Bremerella alba: one gene and its partners. The protein of the gene in region 3 binds, or shares a complex with, the protein of the main gene of each other region. Links are inferred from orthologs where the notes say so. Each region holds a gene or a part of one and is shown on either strand. Other genes may lie near its edges.

Region 1 (7,378 bases), on a different replicon or contig from region 3:
CTGGTCGAAATGTGCGTATTGAAATCGGCCATGGATCCCCTGCCTCAAAAAACTTTTAGTGCGCCCCCCTGCCAGTGCATCGGCGCGCGATAGGTCGTTAGTTCGGCACTTGTACCGGAAGGATACGTTTAGTTTCCAGAGCATCTTTTCAACGCCCGCTAGCAGCATGAGAAACTGACCTTCGGATTTCCACGTAACGTTCGTATACTCGTGCGACTTCTGGGGCGAAGTTTTTTTGGAGCTATGGATAGCGAACAATGGTTGCATACGATTTTCTCATGCTGGCAATCCTCGGAGGAGCAATCCTGTGGGGTCTGTACAAAGGCATGGTCTGGCAAATTGCTTCGTTTGCTTCGCTCGTGGCCAGCTACTTTATCTCGATGCAACTTCGCGAGCCGGTCGCCAACGCGCTGGGGCTTCAGCCACCATGGGGAAACCAGGCCGCGATGCTGGGTTTGTACATGACGACTTCGTTGGTCATCTGGGTCATCTTCTCAATGGTCAACAAGACGCTGAAGAGCTTTGAACTCAAGAGTTGGGATCGCCAGGTCGGTGCCGGACTGGGGCTCGCCAAAGGAGTGCTGCTGTGCATCATCGTGACGATGTTCGCCGTGGCATTGACCAAGGATGATAGCCGCCAGCAAATCGTTCAGTCGAAGTCTGGTTTCTACATCACCAAGGTGATCGACAATCTGCAAGGCGTGATGCCGGCCGAAGTGAACGAGGTCGTGGGGCCATTCATTGAACGCTACAACCAACGCATCGACGGACAGAATCCCGAGTGGTTCGCCGACACCGGAGCCGGTACCAGTGGTGGTGATGGCGTGGCGATCGACCCAGCCAATTTCAACCTCCAGAGCGAGTTCCAGAACTTCCAGAATAACGTGCAGGATCGGATTCAAAATAACATTCAGAATCAGGTCCAAGAGCAAACAGGGCAGTTCCAGAATTTCGTGAATCAGACGATCGATAATCCACAAAATGCTCAGTCGAATTGGCAGCAGTATTCCGGCCAGGCTCAGCCGCCGCAACAGCCAGGATATTATCCACCGCAGATGAACATTCCGGCGCCGCAGCAGCAGGGCGGCAGCTACTATCCGCAGTACTCGCAGCCGCCACAACAAGCACCGGCTCCGATGCAGAACGGCCAGCCATATTACCCAACGCAGCCACGGTACTAAGAGCCGAACTGGCAACGTCAGGGCAGAAGCGGTCCAAAACCGGGAAATACACAAAACCCGGTAAAAATAGGCCTCGAACCGCACATAACAAACATTATCGGACGTTGCAGTGGGGGTTCTATGGAGACTGGGTTATCCGTCTCCTTCGTCTGATCAGGCCCTACTCTCTCATGAACTTCGTTGCCATCGCTGCGAAGATCGTCTCTCAGGATCGCTTCTCGTCGCCGCGAAGATCGACGGCCGACTCCCAGGTCCAAACGCCATCGGAAAGCGTCTCTTGGCGCGTTCCATTTCGAAACGAAAAAGCCGCCGCGAGATTGCCTGACGACAGCTTGATTGGGTGATGAATTTCGTTGCCAAGTTGGCTTCGATAACAACTACAGAATCCACTTCGAGACTGGCCCGTTCAACTCTGGTAAACTCGTGGGCTCTGTTCCCACTAACGAAACATTTCCTTAGTTCATGCCATGGCTAAATTCTTAAACACTTCCGGTATCACGTACCACTTAGAACAGCTCATCAAGTCGACAAAAGAACGCTTGGTGATCATCAGTCCGTACCTTCGGCTCAGCGATAAGATCCGTGAGCTAATTGAAGATCTCGACAGATTAAAAATCGATATTCGACTCGTGTATGGGAAAAACGATCTCCATCCCAGGGAGTCTGCATGGTTGGAGTCGTTGACCTTTGTTCGCTGCAGCTTTTGTAAGAACCTTCATGCAAAATGCTACCTGAACGAATCGGAAGCTATCATCACTTCGATGAACATCTACGAGTTCTCTCAAGTCAACAACAATGAAATGGGAATCGTGTTCAATCGAGATGACGACCCAGAGCTTTTCAAAGACACTTACGATGAGGCCCAGCGACTGATCCGCATTAGTGATCAAGTCAAAATCAGTGTTGAGCTAATCGAAGCAGAAGTTGTCGAGGACGATCCGATAGCCGAGGCGAACTCTCTCGCGAAACAGATCTCGACAAGCCAACTCGCTAAGCAATTAAAGCGACCTTCCAAAGCTCTGTTTTCCGAATTGCAAGAGAAAGGTTGGATCGCACGAAATGATAACAATTGGGAGCTAACTGATCTCGGCAAACAAAAAGGTGGCGAGGTGAAGAACAGCAAACGTTTTGGCGACTACATCACTTGGCCTCAAAATGTATCGCTCGACTAAAAAATGAACATAGTCTTTCGAAACGAAAAAGCCGCCGCGAGATTGACTGGCGACGGCTTGATTTGGTGATGAATTTCGTTGCCAAGTTGGCTTCGATTTAGCTCGCCGGTTCGGCTTGAGCGGTTTCTGTTTCGCGTTCCAGGAACATGCCCATTTGGCGGAACTTGCCGTAGCGATCTTCGACCAGTTGGTCGGTTGGTTTGGCGATCAGTTCGTTGACCGTTTTGACGAGATACATCTTCAGGCGAGCTGCCATTTGATGATGGTCTCGGTGGGCTCCGCCGAGTGGCTCTTCGATCACGTCGTCGACGATTCCGAACTTGGGAAGATACTTCGAGGTGAACTTCAGGGCCTCGGCAGCTTTGGCTTTGAACTCGTGGCTCTTCCACAGGATGCCGGCACAACCTTCGGGGCTGATCACCGAGTAGTAAGCATGCTGAAGCATGGCCGTGCGATCGGCGACGCCGATGCCTAGTGCGCCGCCAGAGCCACCTTCGCCGATGACGACCGAGATGATTGGCGTCTTCAGACGCGACATGGCGAACATCGAATCGGCGATCGCCATGGCCTGGCCGCGTTCTTCGGCGCCGATGCCTGGGTAGGCGCCCGGCGTGTCGATGAACGCGATGACCGGCAGGTTGTACTTCTCGGCGAGCTCCATCTTTTCGATCGCCTTGCGGTAGCCTTCAGGATTGGCACAGCCGAAGTAGCACTCGCTGCGTTCCTTCAGGTCGCGTCCTTTGAAGTGCCCGAGGAACATCACCTTGTGCTTGTCGAGTTTGGCGAAGCCGGTTCGCAGTGCGCGGTCGTCACCAAACTTGCGGTCGCCGTGCAGCTCGACGAACTCGTCGAAGACCAGGTTCAGGTAGTCGGCCGACTGAGGCCGCTTTTGGTGACGGGCAACTTCCACGGTTTGCCATGGCGAGAGATCGGCGTAGATCTCGCGCATCGTATCGGTGAGTTGCTTGCGGACGCGGCGGATCTCGTCGTGGTGTTCCGGTGTGTCGCTTTTCTCGGCTTCAAGCTGTTTCAGTTTGTTCTCGAGGGTTTCAATCGGCTGTTCGAAGTCGAGATAGATCGAGGTGCTCATGAAAGCTTTCAGTGCTCCAGGCAATTAATGGGATAGAACGCTTGGCGAAACTAGGAATCGCCAGACGCCGAGGTGGAATCGTCACCGCTGGCCGCGGCCGCTTTTTCTCGTTCAACGAGTGCGGCTGGCTTACGGGGTGGAATATTGTAAATCTTGGTGCTCTTCAACAGTCGCACGACATCGGTCATCGTGTCGGGCCGCTTTTTGGGATCCTTCGCCATCAAGCGTTCGACCAGCGAAGAAAAATCTGACGTGACGTTCTCGCTGGCAGCTTGCAGCGACGGAATACCGGCACGCAAATGTTTATCGAGTAGGTGATCGGGACTGGTAGCCGTATAGGGCAACTTGCCACTGATCAATTCAAAGATCGTACAGCCAAAACTATAGATATCGGCGCGGTCATCTAATGCTGCACCACGTATCTGTTCTGGTGACATATAACTGCGGGTACCTTGGACGTTGCCTTTGACTTTCGATCCGCCAAAGAGCTTGCCGAGGCCGCTCTTCTTTTTCTGCGCGATCGAAAAGTCGATGAGCTTAACGTTGCCTTCGGTGTCGAGCAGATAATTGTCTGGCTTCACGTCGCAGTGAACCCAGCCTTGCTCGTGCATGTAGCCGAGGCCTCTGGCTCCCTCTTCGATGATCTTGGGTGTCCAGTAGGCGAGCTCTTCTACGCCTTCGCGAATGGCCATCTTCATGTTGCGCGAGATGGCGAATTCCAGGACGAGATAGGCGACACCGCGGAAGTTGTCGAACTCGTAGACATGAATGACCAAAGGATGATCGAACTTGCCGGCGACGGTGAACTCGTGCTTCAGCGAGTTGATCTCGTCCTTGTCGCGAATGTAGTTCTCGCGAAGTGTTTTGATGACGACCCGGCGATTGTCCAAGTCATGGATCGCTTCCCATACCTGGCACGTCTTACTGGCGCGCAGCATGCGTATCAAGCGGTACGGACCGATATAGTTTCTTCCTGCGGTAGACACCGATGAGATTATCCGTGAGGAGGATTTGCCCCTATTTGTCCCGAAAGTCTATCGGATCGACAGACGTCTTAATCTTACCCTAATCAAAGGAGTTTCAAAAGAGCGAACTACCGGCACATCTACCGTAACCACAATGGTTTTCCAGGGTTAGACTACTTCACATCCATTTCGGCGAAGCACTTCCTGATAGATTTCGCGCAGTCTGCGGGTCATTACCTGGTGCGGAAAGACCTGACTGCACCGCTGTCGCCCTTCTTCTCCCAGCTTTTCGCGGAGTTCAGGATCGTCGCACAGTTGGATTAGCGCGGACGTTAATTGGGCCGTATCCCCTGGCGGAAGCAAGAAACCGGTCTCCATGGTGGACACCACCTCGCGTGCCCCGTCGATATCGAAACTGACGGCCGGCTTGCCACTTAAAAGCGCTTGCGGAAGTGCGCGGGCCAGCCCTTCGCGCAGGCTGGTATGCACGAGAACATCCATCGCCGAGATATACTTCGGGATGTCACTCGGGGGTACCAGGCCGACGAGAATGAAGTGATCGGTCAGCCCTGCCTCGGCAATCATTCCCTCAAACTTCTCGCGCAGAATTCCATCTCCTACGAAAAGAAACTTGGCCTGCGGGCACTTAGCGACGACTTCTTTTGCCGCCTGAATTACATACTCGTGCCCTTTCAGATGAAACAGCCGAGCAATCTTGCCGATCACCACATCGCCGGGCTGAATGCCGAGTTGCTGGCGAGTTGGCTCGCGCAGTCCCCTGCTCTCTAGAAAGGGTTCGACTTCCATGCCGCTGTAGACGGTGACGAACTTTTCGCGCGGCGCGACTTTGGCTTCGACTAAGAGATCGGTCATCGCATCGGCCACGCTGACCAGTTGGTGACACTGGCTAGATGCGTAGCGCTCGCAGGCAATGAAGAACTTCCGCGCGAGCGTCGATTGATAGGGATGAAACGGAGCGCCGTGCACGGTGTGAATGATGGCCGGTACCTTTAACGCCGTGGCGGCCCTGCGCCCGAGCATGCCCCCCTTCGCGCTATGCGTGTGCACCACTTCAGGCTGAAACTTTTTGATGGCCGCTTTGACTTCCTGATAGCCTCGGCAGTCGGTGACCGGATGAATGTTCCGCACGAGGTTAGGCAATGTTTGCACCGGCACCCCTTGGGCGTGGGCTTGCTGCAGCAGGTTACCTTCGGGGCCTTCGCTCGGTCCGGTAATCAGCAGAACGTCGTCACCAAACTCTTGAACCAGATCCAAGCAGTTGTAAAGCGTGTTCTCTTGCGCGCCGCCAATGATCATTCGGGTAATCACATGAGCAACACGCATGGGATGATTGGCTTTCAAGAAAGATTCAGTGGTGCGGAGGGTAATGGACCTGAAGCAAGTATAGTCCATGCGCCGGAGCCGTCATGCCGGCTTGAGACCGATCGCACGAGGCGATGATTTCGGCCATGGAATCGGCGGTGCGCCTCCCCTGCCCTATGTCGACCAGCGTGCCGGCGATAATGCGGACCATGTTGTACAAGAATCCAGTGGCTTCGACTTCGATGAAGATCTTCGCGCGTTCGTCGGCGTCGTGCACCGTCACGGTGGCATCGAGCATCGTGCGTACGGTCGATTGACGCGGCGAGCCGGTGGATTGGAACGTGGCGAAGTCGTGCTCGCCGATCAATGCCTGGGCGGCGGCCTGCATCGAGGGGACATCAAGGATACGTTTGACAAACCAGGCATGCTTGAGCGAGAACGGATCGTTGATGCGGCCTGGCTGCAGGACGTAGCGGTACCGTTTCGAGATGGCATCGTTGATCGGTCGAAAGGTGATCGGCACATCGCACGCGTGCCGCACAACGATATCGTGCGGGAGCGTGGCATTGAGTGCTTTGCGGAAGACGTCTGCTGGCATCTTCGACTTCGTATGAAAGCTGGCGACCTGTCCCCAGGCGTGCACGCCGGAATCGGTTCGCCCGCTGCCGGAAACGTGGACGTCGTCTTGCGCGATGCAGTTGATGGCCGCTTCGAGCGCCGATTGAATCGTGGGACCGGTGGCCTGACGCTGCCAGCCTTGATAGTTGGTGCCGTCGTAGGCAACGGTCAACTTAATGCAGCGGCCGGGAGAACGGGCCGCTGCATGCTCGGTAGAATTCATGGCACGCGCGCCTAGCTTAGACGGCGGCCTGACTGCGAACGAGTAGTTCGGCAATCTGCACGGCGTTGGTCGCGGCACCCTTTCGCAGGTTATCGCTCACACACCAGAACGTCAGACCGTTTTCGCAGGAAAGGTCCTTACGGATACGACCGATGAAGACATCGTTCTTGTTGGTGCAGTCCTTCGGCATGGGGTACTCCCCTGCCCCGAGATTATCGATAACGGTGATGCCGTCGGTCTTCTCGAACAATTCTCGCGCTTCGGCGGGCGAGATCGGACGTTCGGTTTCGACCATGATCGTTTCGCTGTGGCAGTTGGTCACCGGCACGCGAACGCAGGTCGGACAGACCTTGATCGAATCATCGCCGAAGATCTTCTGCGTTTCGTGCACCATCTTCATTTCTTCAGAGGTGTAGCCTTCGTACTTCTCGCTACCAATTTGGGGGATCAAGTTGAAAGCGATCTGATGGGAGAAGGCTTTGTTCTCGTAGGCCTCGCCTTTGAGAACTGCCTTGGCGCCTTCGATCAGGTCTTCTTCGCCCACAACACCCGCGCCGCTGGTGGCCTGGTAGGTGGAGACAATAACGCGTTTGATCTTGCCAGCGTCGTGCAGCGGCTTCATCGCGACGACCATTTGCGTGGTCGAACAGTTCGGACTGCTGATGATGCCTTTGTGATTCTCGATGGCTTCCGGATTCACTTCCGGCACGACCAACGGCACGTCTTCTTTCATGCGCCAGTAGCCACTTTCGTCGATGACGATGCAGCCAGCTTTGACGGCCCATGGAGCGAACTCGGCGGCGGCT
Region 2 (7,429 bases), on a different replicon or contig from region 3:
AACGAAGACGCCTGGCACACGTTCCTCGATCAATACCTCGGCGGACTGGCAACCAACCTTCCACAGCGACAAGGGCTTGTACTTGAAGGGGTAGCCGCACTGTTGGCGAAGCTTTCCCAACGCGACGATGTTCTGCTAGGGCTGCTGACTGGAAACGTCGAGAAAGGGGCCGCACTCAAACTCGGCCACTACGGCATCCACGAGTATTTCGCATTCGGCGGTTTCGGCGATCATCACCCCAACCGAGACGACGTGGCCCGTGCCGCACTTGAGGCCGCCGAGGTATTTCACGGCGAAACGATCTCTCCCAACGATGTCTACGTCATCGGGGATACGCCCAACGACGTCAAGTGTGCCCGGTCAATCGGCGCAAAAGCAGTCGCAGTAGCGACGGGAGTCTTTTCGGAAGAAGAACTCGAAGCCGCCAAGCCCGACCTCTTGCTTACCAATCTAGCGGATGCAGAAGCCGTAACGCGTTTTATCTTTGGCTAAGAAACGGTCAAAAACTCGGCCATCTGCGCTAGAATAAACATTCAGGATGCTTGCGAAAGCAGGTCCTTTTCCGAAAATCAGGTCTACGCATAACACCGTTGACTTCCCTTCTAAAGCAAAATCTATGGCCATCTCTCGCAGCAAATCGAATCCTCGTGTTACCAAGCTCCGTCGTCAACTGAAGCAATGTGGTGCCGATGCCCTGTTGGTCACCAACTTCAAAAACGTGACCTATCTGACAGGATTCACCGGCGACGACAGCTACCTATTGGTAACCGCCAAGGACGAGGTTCTGTTCAGCGACCCTCGCTACACCGAGCAGCTCGAACAGGAATGCCCTCATGTGAAGCTCGAAGTTCGCGAGCCCGGCACGTCCATCCTCGACTCGGTCGCGACGGCGGTCACTAAAGCCAAGATTGGCAAGCTTGGGATTGAAAGCTTGTCGATGACGGTTCAGCTATTCAACAAAGTGGTAGCCAAGCTTCCCAAAGTCGAGATTAAGCCACTCAATGGCCTCGTGGAAGACTTGCGCGAGATCAAAGACAAAGGGGAAATCGTCCAAATTCGCGAAGCCGTGTCTCTCGCGGAGAAAGCGTTTGCCGTCCTGAAAGCCGGTCTTCGCGGCGAGCAAACAGAGAAAGAACTCGAAGCGTTGATGACTTACGAGATTCAACGCAACGGTGGTCGTGGGACCAGCTTCACTCCGATCGTCGGCGTTGGTCCGCGGGCAGCCCGTCCGCACGGGACGCCTGGCATGGTCAAGATGGAAGAAGACAGCTTCGTATTGATCGACTGGGGCGCGGACTACCAGTTCTACAAAAGCGATCTGACACGGGTCCTCTTCTATGGCAAGGTCCCGGCGAAAATGCGCAAGATGTACGAGACTTGCCTGAAAGCCCAGCTGGCGGCCATCGACAAAATCAAGCCAGGCGTCATCATGTCCGACGTCGATAAAGCGGCGCGCAGCATCATTGCCAAAGCGGGCTGGGGAAAACAATTCGGCCACGGGCTAGGGCACGGCATCGGCCTAGATATCCATGAAGCACCACGGCTGAACTCGCTTAGCAATCGTCCCCTGGAGCCGGGCATGGTTGTCACCGTCGAACCAGGCATCTACTTCCCCGGCTTCGGCGGCGTACGGATAGAAGATGACATTCTGGTTACCAAGGACGGCCACGAAGTGCTGACGAGCGTGCCGAAGACGTTTGAGGAAGCGACGATCTCGATTTAGAGCCGTATATACTTCAATCGGCGGTGTTTATGGCAAGTGATACGGAGAATCTCGTGACGGACCCAACAAGTATGTCGAAAGAATTTCTTACGCCGGCTGACCAGTCGCTGCGAATAGGGGCGATCGTTTTTCCGGACATGGATCAGATCGACCTGACGGGGCCTTTTTCGGTGCTTGCCCGCCTCCCCAATAGTTCGATTCAACTTCTTTGGAAAACCCCAACGGTCGTTCAAGATCAGCTAGGACTTAAGCTCGTACCGGACGCCTCCTTCTCGGAAGCGGCTCCGATGGATGTGCTTTTGGTGCCTGGGGGTCCCGGGCAAGAGCAGTTGATGGAAGATGAAACCGTACTTAACTTCATCACCAAGCAAGCTCGCCAGGCGAAAATAACATTCTCTGTCTGCACCGGTTCGTTAATCTGTGGAGCAGCCGGACTGCTCAAAGGGCGTTCCGCGACGACACATTGGGCTTCACTCCATCTGCTGAAATATTTCGGCGCGCGGACCTCCCACGAGCGGGTCGTTATCGATGGCAATCTGGTAAGTGCGGCCGGTCTCACGTCAGGGATTGATGGCGCTCTTCGTGTGGCTGCCTTACTTCGTGGAGAGGAAGTCGCCAAAGGGATTGAACTTGCGATTCAATATGCCCCCGACCCTCCGTTCGGGGTTGGTTCCCCGGAACTCGCGGATGATGAACTACTTAGCCGAGTAACGGCCGAGACATCCCAGCTTACGGAAAAACGTCTGCAAACGGCGAAACGCTTGGCGGCCAAATTTAAGATTTCGACAACCGAATGACAGACTCATCTTTCAAACGGCTGGTAGCAATCATTCATCCGAGCGATGGCGGGACTACCGCTTTCGCCTCAAAAGGGCATAGTGGCATCTAAAGCCTTTCCCATAGGGAAACCCATCTGGTCGTGGGTAACCGACATGCCCTTGCAGGTGCTCTAGCTGATCGCCGACCCAGCGAACGATGCCGCGATGCTCTCTGCCGTGGTGCTCTCCATACTCGATCAATTGATCGAGAAGCGAGTACTGGACACCCCGTCGGATATCGAAACGCCCTTGCTCCAGGCAAATATCGCCATCGAATGCCCTATAGCAGTAGCCTTCAAACTCGATCCGCGGTTTTCTGAACCAGGGAACATAGAAAGGAACTTTATGCCCATCGTTGCCAAAGTTGACGCAAACCCATTCCCCTTGCAGGTCTTCGAGCGTCGGACCTTGAAAATCACTCATGGCCGGCAATCAATTTGGTGTAATCGGCTATTCAAGCGTTCACGAAGGTAGTGTTCACGTAAAAATCTGACCGAGTCAAAGGGAAATTGCCTGTTCAGGTGGGTGAACCGGCCCAATTTGTCCCGCAAAGGGCGCTAATTGTCCCTTATGCTGAAGATGCCTGTCAAATCTTCTCCCGGTGGGTACCCATCTGGACGACACCTACCGTTATCCCTTACGCTGTAAAGCTTTGCCAAAATACAATTCGACCATATTCCCCTAGCGGATGATCCCGTGGGAGAGAACGAATGTCCGATTCCAAATCGACTTCTAGCAAAGTTTTCAACGTCGAGACGGTTCGCTCGCTCGTTGAACTGATGAAGCAGCACGACCTGAGCGAACTCGATCTTCGCGAAGGCGACCAGAAAATCTCGCTCAAGCGAGGTGGTCAGCCTCCGATTTATGCCGCTCCGGCACCGATGCACGCCGCACCGATGCCCGTTGCGCAAGCACCCGCGGGTTCCCCAGGCCAAGTAGCCTCAGGTGGTAGCGAGGCCCCAGCGGCTGACTCTCACCTGGTTGCCATCAAGAGCCCGATGGTGGGTACCTATTACTCGAAGCCCAAGCCAGATGCCGATTCGTTTGCCCGCGTAGGCGATCACATCTCGGATGATTCCGTTGTCTGCATCATCGAAGCGATGAAAGTGTTCAACGAGATCAAAGCCGAAATGTCCGGCAAGATCGTCAAGGTTCTCGTCAAGGACGAAGAACCGGTCGAATACGGGCAGCCAATGTTCATGGTTGATCCACAGGGCTAATTCGTTCCTCATCTAGCCTCGCGTCCAAGCAGCGAGGAACCAAGACGTCATGTACAACCGCATTCTGATCGCCAACCGGGGCGAGATCGCCCTTCGTATCATTCGTGCCTGTAAAGAACTAGGCATTGAAACGGTCGCTATTTTCAGCGAAGCCGACCGTGACGCTGCCTATTTGAAACTGGCCGACGAAGCTTATTGCGTTGGTCCCGCTAAGAGTGCCCAAAGCTACTTGAAGATCGATCGCGTTATCAGCGCCGCTGAAGTCGGCAACGTCGAAGCGATTCACCCTGGCTATGGCTTCCTGGCAGAAAATGCCGAGTTCAATGACATCTGTCGCAGTTGTAACATCGACTTCATCGGCCCCACGCCCGAAGCGATGTCAAAGCTGGGCGATAAAAATACGGCTCGCACCATGGCACGCGAGGCAAACGTGCCGGTCGTGCCAGGTTCGGCTGGTCTGATCGAAGGCGAAGACGAGGCCTTAAAGATCGCCCACGAGATCGGCTTCCCGGTTCTCATCAAAGCGACCGCCGGTGGTGGTGGCCGCGGCATGCGTGTGGCAGCCAATGATTTGGTGCTGAAAAATGCCCTCAATCAGGCTCAAACCGAAGCCGGAGCCGCATTCGGCAACGCAGGCGTGTACATCGAAAAATACGTCGAACATCCGCGACACGTCGAGGTTCAGGTAATCGCTGACCATCACGGCAATGCGGTCCACCTGTACGAGCGTGAATGCAGTACTCAGCGTCGGCACCAGAAGCTGATTGAAGAAAGCCCCGCACCGAACCTCTCGCAGAAGACACGCGACGAAATCTGCGCGGCCGCCGTGCGGATGATCAAAGCAGCCGATTACCAGAATGCCGGGACTGTCGAGTTTATCGTCGATAAGGACGAGAACTTCTACTTCATCGAAGTGAACGCCCGAATTCAAGTCGAGCACTGCGTCACCGAGATGGTCACCGGTATCGACCTGATCCAAGCTCAAATCCGAGTTGCCTGTGGCGAACCGCTCCCTTGGAAACAAGAGGACATCAAGCTGCAAGGCGCGGCGATCGAATGCCGAATCAATGCCGAAGACGCCGACAAAAACTTCATGCCATGCCCAGGTAAGATCAATCAGTTGATCGTCCCCGGCGGCCCCGGCGTCCGTTTCGACTCGCACGTCTACAGCGGCTACGTTGTGCCTCCGCATTACGATTCGATGATCGGCAAGTTGCTCGTGCATCGCAACACGCGTGAGGAAGCGATTCGCTGCATGCTACGGGCACTCGATGAACTCCGCACCGACGGAATTACAACCACCGCCAACTTCCACAAGAAGGTCCTCAACCATTCTGCGTTTGCGGAAGGGAAGATCGACACCACGTTTGTGGAACGAACCTGGTTTTCTTAACAAAGCCAACGCGCGGCTTGTATTGGCAAGTCGCGTTACCGGGCAGGCCTCTTTTCGCCTGCCCTTGCAACAATTGCCGTCGTTTTTCTACCAAATCGGCAATTGGGTGTAACGCACGCTTCCATTCGCGGTAATTCTCCATTGCACTGTGAGTTTTGTCTTCAATTTCGCACTGAACTTGCGAAAATGAGCGTCTCGCTGATCCCCATCTCATCTAGTCGAGCTATGGTGTTGTTCATGATCCCTCGTCTGCTTTTCTTGCTGTTTGCCGCTTTGTCCTTGCTACTGAATGCGAACACGACCTTCGCCGATACCCCAGGCAGCCGGCCTAATATTGTTTTCGTGCTGGCCGACGATATGGGCTGGAATCAACCGGGCTTCAATCAGCCGGAAGAAACATCGCTCACGCCTAACATGGACAAGCTGGCGAACGAAGGGATGCGGCTCAACGAGTTCTACACGCATAGCGTCTGTGCCCCGACCCGCTCGGCATTTCTTACCGGTCGATATGCCTTCCGAACTTGGAGCGACTGGCGGACCGAAGACTTCGGCAAGCCAAGTTATCTCGCCAAGCTGGGCTTAGAGCTTGCCCACACCAAAAGCGGAGAACCAACCCGGCGTATCCATGCCCTTGATACCAACGAGCGTACCGTCGCCGAGGCATTGAACGACGCTGGCTACTTCACGGCCCTGCTGGGCAAGTGGCACCTCGGCGAGTGGCTACCCGAACATTTGCCGATGGGGCAAGGCTTTGACTATCAGTACGGTCACTATGCCTGGGGCATCGACTATTACACCAAAACGATTGTGCACAACGCGCCGGCCCGCTATGCCGTCTATGACTGGCACCGCAATCAGCAACCCATCAACGAAGAAGGCTATGCCACCGATTTGATCGCGGATGAAACGGTACGCCTCATTGAGTCTCGCCAGGGCAACGACGAACCGTTCTTCATGTACGTCGCGTTCAATGCGGTCCATGGCCCGTTGAATCCGCCTCCTGGTTTTCAGGGAGACCCGAATGACCCGCTTGCCATTCGTGATGCGATGCTGAAAAGTCTCGATCAAGCAGTAGGTCGCATTGAACAGGCCATTGATAAGAACGGTTTCAAGGAGAACACGCTCTTCATCTTTGCCAACGATAATGGCCCTGTGCTGGAAGAACTGAGCACGCCGTTTCGCGGTACTAAGAACACGACCTTCGAAGGAGGCGTTCGTCAGCCGTGCGTGATTCGCTGGCCTGGCCATGTTGCCCCCGGCACCACCCAAGATGGTCTGGTTTTCATCGCCGACTTTTTTCCGACGTTCATCACCCTGGCCGGCGGTAACCACAAGCAAGAGAGGCCTATCGACGGGCTGGACATGACCGAGACGTTTTTCTCTGGCGAGAAGAGCCCTCGCAACGAGATCATTTACGATGTCGCTGGCAGCGTCCGGCTACCAACGATTCGCCGTGGCGACTTTAAGTTGATGGGGGACATGCTATTCAACATTGCAGAAGATCCGTCAGAACAAACCGACATCGCGATCAAGCACCCACGACTGGTGGCCGAGCTTAGCGAACGCCTGGACGTGGTCGGCAAAGAACGTCCGCCATTGGGCGACAAGCCGCTGCTGATGGATCCGCCGCTGCCGTACGTTTACGGGGCCGAAGAGCAAGCGGACGTCCCTCAGTGGCTGATCGAGAAGGTCGAAGCCGTCCGTGCGACGCAGCCTAAAGACTGGGCCCCAGGCGAAACCCCGTGGCCTAAAGCCCCGCAAGGAGCCGAAGCGAGCAAGATGGATGGCCTACGGGACGAAATCGTGAAGTAAGCGGGAATTCAAGCGACAGACAGGTTACAATCTCCTACTAACGACGTAACCTGCCACCCGACTTCATTCCCCATTTTGGCCTACTTGAAACGATGCTGTATCGCTTGTTCTTTCTTGTCGCGTTCTTTGGTTTCGCTTCCATTGCCTCCGCTCAGGAGGTCTCACCCTCGGTGGTAGACCGACCGGGCCTGGTTTGCTTCTGGGACTTTCAGAAGCAAACTGCCGATGGCTACGCCAGCAGCGGGCCCCATTCTTACGTTCTGAAACCTCAGAATGGCCCCATCGAACAGTCCGAAGACGGTATCTTCGGCACGAGCCTGAAGATTCGCCAAGGACAATGGCTGCTACTACCGCGGGAAGATTGCCCAGCATTGAACTTTCGCGGCAAAGACGAAGTCACGATCATCGCCTGGATTCAGCGCGAGAGCGACGCCAACTGGCAGTACATCGCCGGCATGTGGAA
Region 3 (7,430 bases):
AATTGCACTCGAAGGCAAGGTCTCAGGTGCCATTCAAGGGGTTGCGACAGAAATTGAACTGAAGGGACGTCTGAATTTGGACACCAGAAATCAGGCAATCACCTGGTTTGCCGCATCGATCAAAGAAGACCGCAGCATAGGCCATGCACTGCCTGGCTTTGATGTCACGGCGATCGTTCGCACGCAGATGGAAGCCGCTCAGCCCAACGACCAGCTAAGTGACGCCAAACTCGCCCAACTGAACCTCCAGGCCAACGAGGGCAGCGAAATGCTGGCTTTTGAAGGTAAAGAGGCCGGCTTTCGCCTGATGCACGACCGCCGCTGGCATGCGATGGGCGAGACCACTAAACAAACTGTCTTTCGCATGGTTGCCGATGGCGAACTGATCGCCCAGGCAAACGTCAATCGCCTGACAAACCTGAAAGCAGGCGAGCAAATGACGCTCGAAGGCTTCGAAGCGGAAGTCAAGAAAGCCCTGAACGAACGCTTAGGCCAGATCATTGATGCCGCCGAGGCCGTCAACTCTCAGGGCTTGCGTGAACTTCGGATAACCGCCGTGGGTACGGCCAACAAGATGCCGATCACCTGGATCTATTACTTGATCTCCGACGACAACGGTCGACGCTATTCGACCGTCTTTACCTTCGAGACCAGCCTTGCCGAGAAGTTCGGGCAAACAGATCGCTCGTTTATGAGTGGATTCGGCTTGATGGAAGCGTCCAAGCCGACCATTGCGGCCAGCCCGAAAGAAGAGGAATCGGAGGAACCAGAGTTGGTCTCAGCGAAAATTGAATCGGTTGAAAAACGCTAATCAGCGTGACCGGAGCGTACAATGATGAGGGGCGTTGCTTGACCTCGCATGGTAGCATCTTGCTCCCGGCCCCTCTTCACTGTTTGCTGGAGAGAGGGACCCAGAGGAACCGCTCTCCCCTCGTCTGCTGAAAGGCCCCAACGTGATTGTCCGCCCCTACAAGTTGCCCGACGATGAACCGAAGCTGTTTTTAATTCAACAGTCGGTCCATGCAGCTCTCTCAGGCGATCTTGCTTCGCACTGGGGCAACGGTCCGTTCGCCCCTTTGGTTCACCCTGAGGTAGTCTGGCCGGCCATCTTTCATCACGACGATGGCTGGATACCAGTCGACAAGTCTCCCCCGATCGACCCGAAAACCAAACGCCCCGTTTCGTTTCTCGACTCCCCGGCCCCTGACTCGCATGCCATCTGGACGAAGTCGATTGAGTGGGCAGGGCGGATCAGTCCGTTCGCTCAATACTTGATCGCCGAACACTTCATGACCCTTCGCGAGCACAGCGAGTCGGCCGAAAGCAAAGCAGGCCAGACCTTCATTCACAAATACGAAGAGCTGTGCGAAACCTGGCGAGATAACTGGGAAAAGCGTCACCCACAGTGCACCGACGAGGAAGAGAAGCTGGCCCTGGCCCAACTGCGTTTCTTCGACTGGTTCAGTCTTTGGATGTGCCTGGATGCTCGCAACGAGGTTTACACCTTCGAGCAAACACCGGGCAACGTCCCGCTGACGGTCGATCCACAGCCCAGCGGCAGCATCCTGACATCTCCCTGGCCCTGGACGGTCGATCGCGTCCACGTGGCCGTAGGAGGCTATCTGGTGCCCGATCGAGACTATGTCGACACAGATGACCTGCTAGTCGAAATGAACGACTGGTGCCGTATCGAGTGGGAATTTGCACCCAAGTAGAGGGGCGGCGCAACGCAAAAAGCCCTGACGAGTTCGCCAGGGCTTTTGCTTGATTCATGTGGTCGCGAAAGACGACTACTTCTTCGCGTCTTCTTCCTTGACCTTCTTCTTCTTCTTCATCGCGAGCTTCACGACCTTGGTCTTGGGCAGACCGATGGGCGAAGTGGTCTCTTCGTTGAAGTCCCCTTTGGACCTCATCTGAGCGATACGTTCGCTACGCTTCAGCACGCTGCGGGTCGAAATACCACCCCGCTTCACTTTTAGGCTCTTATCGATGGTCACGGTAACTCTCCTGATTTATGCGTTATCAGGCGGAATACGGGCAATCCGCCGGGTATTCTATCGCCTAGGCGACAATTTTGGATCGAGTGGAAACGCATCATGATACCAGAGGCCGCAGGGGCGTCAAGGCGTAACTCACCCACCTATTGGGCCACTTCCACAGCAATTCACGACAATGAAGGGGGATCAAGGATCTAGGTTTTTGCCCCTGGGCCTAAGGGCCCAACCGGCTAGGCGTCTAGTCGCTTGATTTTCTGCAGAGCATTGAGCAGATCCCGGGTTGTTTCCGGCCGGTTACGAGGATCACGGTCAATACATGCCATGACAAGCTCACCTAACTCGCGATTGAGCTTTGGGCGATGGTCGAAAATGCTGCCTGGCGGGACCGAATCGTGGCTTAAGGCATCGCGGCCGGTCCCTTCTACGCTGACCCATGGCAATTCGTAAACCAAAAGCCGAAATGCAGTTACACCCAGCGAAAAGATATCAACGCGCTGATCGGTGGGGCGCCGCCGCACAATCTCGGGGGCCATGTAATTCGGAGTTCCCGTTCGATTGCCTGGGGCCATGAACTGTGGCTTAGCTGGCAAGGTAAGCCCGAAGTCGATGAGTTTGCACGAACGGCAATCCGGAGAGGCGATGAAGTTGCGGGGGCAGATGTCGCGGTGGATGTAACCAGACTCGTGAACGCAAGCCAACGCATCGGCCATTTGACGCAACAGCACCAACTGCTTCCCTTCCAGCATCGGATCGCGGTCGACAATCAGCGCATTGAGCCCTTTGCCCTCTAAAAACTCCATAAGCAAGTACTGCTGTCCAGAGGTCACCATGCCGTGTTCCAGCGTCCGTACGATGCACGGATGCGTCAGAGACATGGCAATTTCACCTTCCTTGGGGCGCGTCAGCCCTTGGAAGCGAGAATCGAAGAACTGCTGCTTTTCCAGATCGAGAATCTTCAGCCCGAGGGTTCGGCCGGTCGAGTGCTCGCGGACCTTGTAGAACTCGCTCATCGTCCCAGAGACGGCTTCTCTCAAGATTGAGAATCGCGAGGCGATATCAAGCTTGGGCTGGCCAGAGAACAGCGACGTAAACTTCTTGAGCAGGCTCATCGGAAAAAGAGACTCGCGCGATCAGGGAACAAACTTGAAACGATACTTCAAATTTAGGCCCCTGAACGGATTTCGTCCGACAAAATTGGCGCATCAATCGCCAAAATCGACGTCGCTTGAGTAGGTTTAGCCTGTCTGTTCCGGTGCCTCTAACCCCCACTTTAAGCTGGCATGCAAAGTGGCACAAGACGATCCATCGTCGAGCGTGTTGCTGGGGTATAAGGCAAACCGAGGCTATTTACCGCAGTAATCGATCGACCGAGCGATTTCGAGCTTCAGCTTGTTTCGCGGAACGATCCGGTCCACAAACCCATGCTCCAGCAAAAACTCGCTGGTCTGGAACCCTTCCGGCAGATCGATGCGAATGGTTGCTTTGATCGTTCGCGGACCGGCAAAGCCTACCAGGGCTTTCGGTTCAGCGAAGATCAAATCTCCTAAGGATGCGAAGCTGGCCGCCACGCCACCCATGGTGGGATTGGTCAAAACGGAAATAAACAGCCCGCCGGTCTCGTGGAACTTAGCCAAGGCTGCGGTGGTCTTGGCCATCTGCATGAGCGACAAAATGCCTTCGTGCATCCGGGCACCACCTCCGGAACCGCTGATGATGATCAACGGCAAGTCCTGAGCCGTCGCTCGCTCGATGAGGCGGGTCAGCTTTTCACCAACGACGCTTCCCATGCTGCCCATAATGAACGCACTGTCAGTCACACCGATGGCGACCCGTCGCGCACGAATCATCCCGCAGCCCGTCAGCGCCGCTTCTCGCAGGCCGGTTCGCTTCTGCTCGGCCACCAGGCGGTCGGCGTAAGACTTTTTGTCCTTGAATTCCAACGGATCGAGCGAATGGAGGTTCGTATCCCACTCTTCGAAGGTGCCGGTATCGAGAACCTGTTCGATCCGCTGCTGAGCGGAAATCGTCCAGTGATAGTCACACTCAGGACAAACGCCAAGCAGGTGCTCGGCTTGCTTGCGGAAGATGACGGCCTGACAGCCGGGACAGCGTTGCCACAGCCCTTCTGGCACGCCACGCTTCTTGGGCTTGCCAGATTCTTCGGTTTGGGAAACAAGTTCCGAGGAGACGGATGCCATGTTCGATGCCTCGACGAGGGGAGTAGTCGGTGAAGTAGTTTCGCCCGTTTCAGCCACTTGCTTCTTGCCAGGCTTAGACTTTGGAGACGACTGCGTTTTTTTCATACTGGATCAATTCCCACCATCCACATCGACGTTCGGCCTGCCACAAATCGCCAAAGGCGGTATGCAGGATCTCGCTGCGAATGATGGATGCCAGAGGTTCTGGGGCGACTACAATCACGTTGCCGTCACCTTTTTGATGCTTTTTCCATATCTTGTCTAGTGCGTTCTGGACACGCAAGCGCACCTCGCCCAGGGTCTCCCCTTGGGGGGGACAGACCGCCTCTGGGTTTTCCTGCCACAATCGGTAGACCGTCGGCTGGTTCTGCTTGACCTCGGTAATCAGCTTTCCTTGCCAAAGACCGGCGTTCAAGTTCGCCAGACAATCCAAATGCCTAATCTTCTTACCCAGGACATGGGCGAAGGTCTCGGCAGTCTGCTGACATGCCTGACAGGGGCCACTGTAAATGGCTTGGACGGCCAAGGCCTGAAGTTGTTGAACCATCTCCGATGCCTGGCGTGTCCCCTCTTCGGTGAGAGGAACGGCAAGACGACTACGAATGCGACCCTGAAAGTCGTATTCCGTCTGCCCAGGTCGGACGAGCACTATGCGTAACATGGTTAAGCTGTTCTCAACTAGGTCGAAACTTGGGCGGAACGATAGAGTTGATCAATCGCTACACCGTAATCCGATTGATTGAAAATCGCTGACCCGATTACCAGGAGATCAGCCCCGGCTTCGGTGCAAGCCTGAACCGTTTCCAGGTTCACGCCTCCGTCGACTTCCAACAGAAGCTCAGGAGGACCGACTTTTCGCAAAGCTTCAAGCTTTTCCAGCGCTACAGGATTGAACGCTTGGCCACCAAAGCCTGCATTCACACTCATGATTAATATCAAGTCGGCTGTGTCCACAAAGGGAAGAACTCGCTCGACGGGGATATCGGGGTTAATGGTCACCCCCGCCCCACAACCCAAATCCTTGATCTCTTGCAGGACTTTGGCTGTGTCGATTCCAGTTGCTTCCTCGTGAACAGTGATAATATCCGCCCCTGCTTCATAGAACTGTCGGATATAACGCTCTGGATTCTCAATCATCAAATGGACGTCGAGCGGAAGTTGTGTCAACTTACGAAACGCTGCCACAATGGGCATTCCGTAAGTGATGTTGGGGACGAAATTTCCGTCCATTACGTCCAAATGAAGTGCTTGCACGCCAGCAGCTTCCAGTCGCTCTACCTCACCGCGCATATCGCTAAAGTCACACGATAGCACCGATGGCAGAATGAGCGGAGACTGTTGGCGAAGTCGCGCGAGATGCGAACGACGGGACATGCCAAACCTTGCGTCGGGGGGATGAATCACTTCCGAGGAAAACCACTTTGGTATTCATTGGACGATACTCACTAAGTATCGCGGAAGCGAGTTTAGGGGCAACTTGAACCCCTCAAATTCGATGGGTCGCATTGTACCAAGCAGATGTCGGCTCGTCAGCCGCCAAACACAAGCATCGCCCTAAGCACCTACAACAAAAAGACTTGCGGCAACGCGAATTCCGCTAGACACCTTCTTAAAACGAGCACGTATCTCGATTTCCACACTTACGGCTGCACCTGGTCGGCTTCTGTCTTAATCATCAAGCGATTGCGGTTGGGGCAGATCATCGAGCGAGGTTAGCCCGAACAATTGCAAAAAGCGTTCGGTGGTGGTGTAACGTTTGACCCGCTTCTCTTCCGGATCTGGCTGCACCCGAAGCAGCCGACGGCGCACCAACTGCGTAAGGATTGGCCCGCTCGGTTTGTTCCGCATTTCGTCTACTTCTTCGCGTGTGGAACCTTGGTTGTAGGCCACCAGCGAGAGGACATCGATCGCCGGCTGAGACAGCTTGGCCTCACGGACTTTGCCGTAGAATTTCTCGCGCAAAGGGCGAAACTCGTCACGAAGGGCCATACGATACGTTCCGCCGACGGCCGTAATCGCGTAGGGGCATCCTTCCGCTTCGTACTTGCGGTTGAGCTGCGAGACCAGGTCGTCGATTTCGTCTGCCTGAACGCCACGCATCACCGAGGCGGCTTTTTCAGCCGTCAACTTATCATTCGACGCGTGCCCTACAAACAAGATCGCTTCCAGGATGGTCGTCGGAGAAACCTCGCAAGGATCGTCTGCTTCCGCTTCATCGGCCAAGCGAGAAATGGCTTCGGCGGTCGATTCATCCTCCGGCGCCGATTCCTCCTCGGGTGGCTTCTCTTCCTGAAACGGCACCGGGCGATTGCCCAAAGCTTCGGCGTAAGTCTCTGACAAACGATCTAACGAAAGCCCACCGTCGTCGGCATCGTCAGCGAACATGGCAGAGAGATCGAATTGTTCCTCATCGTCGGTCATAACCGAACTATATCGGGCAAACCAATGGAAACCAAGATGAAAGGGGACGCTTTAGCCACCGAGGGCAGAAGTATACGAACCACCGATTACACGGATGGCCACGAATAAGAAGAGGAGAGCAGGGCCCCTTGAGCGACGCTTCGGGTGACTCAGAGATTTATCTCTGAGTCGCCACAGGCCACATGCGGCTAAGGCATTGGGCATGAATTAAGTGGCATGCCGATCTCATCTTCCAACTCTGTCCATGATCCGCTTGTCGGCTTCGCCGACCCAGAGATGAATCTCTGGGTCACCCCTATCCCGCTAAAACCACAGCCCGAAACTTCTTCCCCAGCAGAGTTTATCCGTGCAATCGGTGGCGAATCCCTCTTCGAAACAAAGCTGGCCACGCGTACGTGGCCAGCTATCGACATCAAGTTGTTCCGCAGTGCTTACCAGCGTTTGGCAACTTCCTGCTTCATGAACGTCAGGCTGTCTTTGGCTAGTTGCAGTTCGGTGTCGAACATCTTCCGCCAAATTTTGGTGGCGGCGGCAATTTCCGGCAGGGCCAGGCCGAACGCTTCCACGACCATCCAACCGTCGTACCCGACTTCCTTCAGCGTGTCGAAGTTGGTGTCGAAATCGATGTGCCCGCTACCAGGCGTGGCGCGGTTGTTTTCCGAGATGTGCACGTGCGTCAGCACATCGGAACAATCGCGAATGGCCTGGGCGATGTCCCCTTCTTCGATGTTCGCATGGAACGTGTCGTACATCATCTTGCAGTTAGGATGATCGACTTCACGCACGAACCGGGCCGAGTCCCTATGAATGTTCA

What was found. Proteins that work in one complex are often made in the same cells at the same time.
Region 1: the proteins of accD (region 3) and HOV93_RS14725 are in contact, whole or in part, in a solved structure (PDB 8UXZ), measured with the Escherichia coli proteins. The link is inferred for Bremerella alba from one-to-one orthologs.
Region 2: the proteins of accD (region 3) and accC are in contact, whole or in part, in a solved structure (PDB 8UXZ), measured with the Escherichia coli proteins. The link is inferred for Bremerella alba from one-to-one orthologs.

What each region holds. Positions count from the first base shown.
Region 1 is NZ_JABRWO010000008.1:117,554-124,931, forward strand. What follows is about bases 1,448-4,276. They hold HOV93_RS14725 (acetyl-CoA carboxylase carboxyltransferase subunit alpha), read right to left. Parts: upstream 3,444-4,276; coding sequence 2,451-3,443; downstream 1,448-2,450. Other genes in these bases: HOV93_RS14720 (phospholipase D family protein), read left to right, coding at 1,649-2,353; HOV93_RS14730 (serine/threonine protein kinase), read right to left, coding at 3,494-4,276. Also shown: HOV93_RS14710 (metal-dependent hydrolase), read right to left, coding at 1-32; HOV93_RS14715 (CvpA family protein), read left to right, coding at 258-1,181; more of HOV93_RS14730, read right to left, coding at 4,277-4,429; HOV93_RS14735 (glycosyltransferase family 4 protein), read right to left, coding at 4,577-5,770; tRNA pseudouridine(38-40) synthase TruA, read right to left, coding at 5,778-6,572; HOV93_RS14745 (aspartate-semialdehyde dehydrogenase), read right to left, coding at 6,589-7,378. UniProt on the Escherichia coli protein: Component of the acetyl coenzyme A carboxylase (ACC) complex. First, biotin carboxylase catalyzes the carboxylation of biotin on its carrier protein (BCCP) and then the CO(2) group is transferred by the carboxyltransferase to acetyl-CoA to form malonyl-CoA.
Region 2 is NZ_JABRWO010000008.1:290,537-297,965, reverse strand. What follows is about bases 3,103-5,982. They hold accC (acetyl-CoA carboxylase biotin carboxylase subunit), read left to right. Parts: upstream 3,103-3,810; coding sequence 3,811-5,154; downstream 5,155-5,982. Other genes in these bases: HOV93_RS15455 (arylsulfatase B), read left to right, coding at 5,392-5,982; accB (acetyl-CoA carboxylase biotin carboxyl carrier protein), read left to right, coding at 3,252-3,761. Outside these bases: HOV93_RS15485 (HAD family hydrolase), read left to right, coding at 1-492; HOV93_RS15480 (M24 family metallopeptidase), read left to right, coding at 617-1,723; HOV93_RS15475 (DJ-1/PfpI family protein), read left to right, coding at 1,795-2,520; HOV93_RS25880 (hypothetical protein), read right to left, coding at 2,575-2,964; more of HOV93_RS15455, read left to right, coding at 5,983-6,966; HOV93_RS15450 (LamG domain-containing protein), read left to right, coding at 7,071-7,429. UniProt on the Escherichia coli protein: This protein is a component of the acetyl coenzyme A carboxylase complex; first, biotin carboxylase catalyzes the carboxylation of the carrier protein and then the transcarboxylase transfers the carboxyl group to form malonyl-CoA.
Region 3 is NZ_JABRWO010000004.1:51,553-58,982, forward strand. The notes cover bases 2,269-5,149. They hold accD (acetyl-CoA carboxylase, carboxyltransferase subunit beta), read right to left. Parts: upstream 4,196-5,149; coding sequence 3,341-4,195; downstream 2,269-3,340. Other genes in these bases: HOV93_RS07930 (serine/threonine protein kinase), read right to left, coding at 2,269-3,106; HOV93_RS07940 (histidine phosphatase family protein), read right to left, coding at 4,269-4,856; rpe (ribulose-phosphate 3-epimerase), read right to left, coding at 4,874-5,149. Outside these bases: HOV93_RS07915 (hypothetical protein), read left to right, coding at 1-811; HOV93_RS07920 (DUF3891 family protein), read left to right, coding at 954-1,715; HOV93_RS07925 (small basic protein), read right to left, coding at 1,791-1,997; more of HOV93_RS07930, read right to left, coding at 2,228-2,268; more of rpe, read right to left, coding at 5,150-5,569; SMC-Scp complex subunit ScpB, read right to left, coding at 5,864-6,616; HOV93_RS07955 (sugar phosphate isomerase/epimerase family protein), read right to left, coding at 7,048-7,430.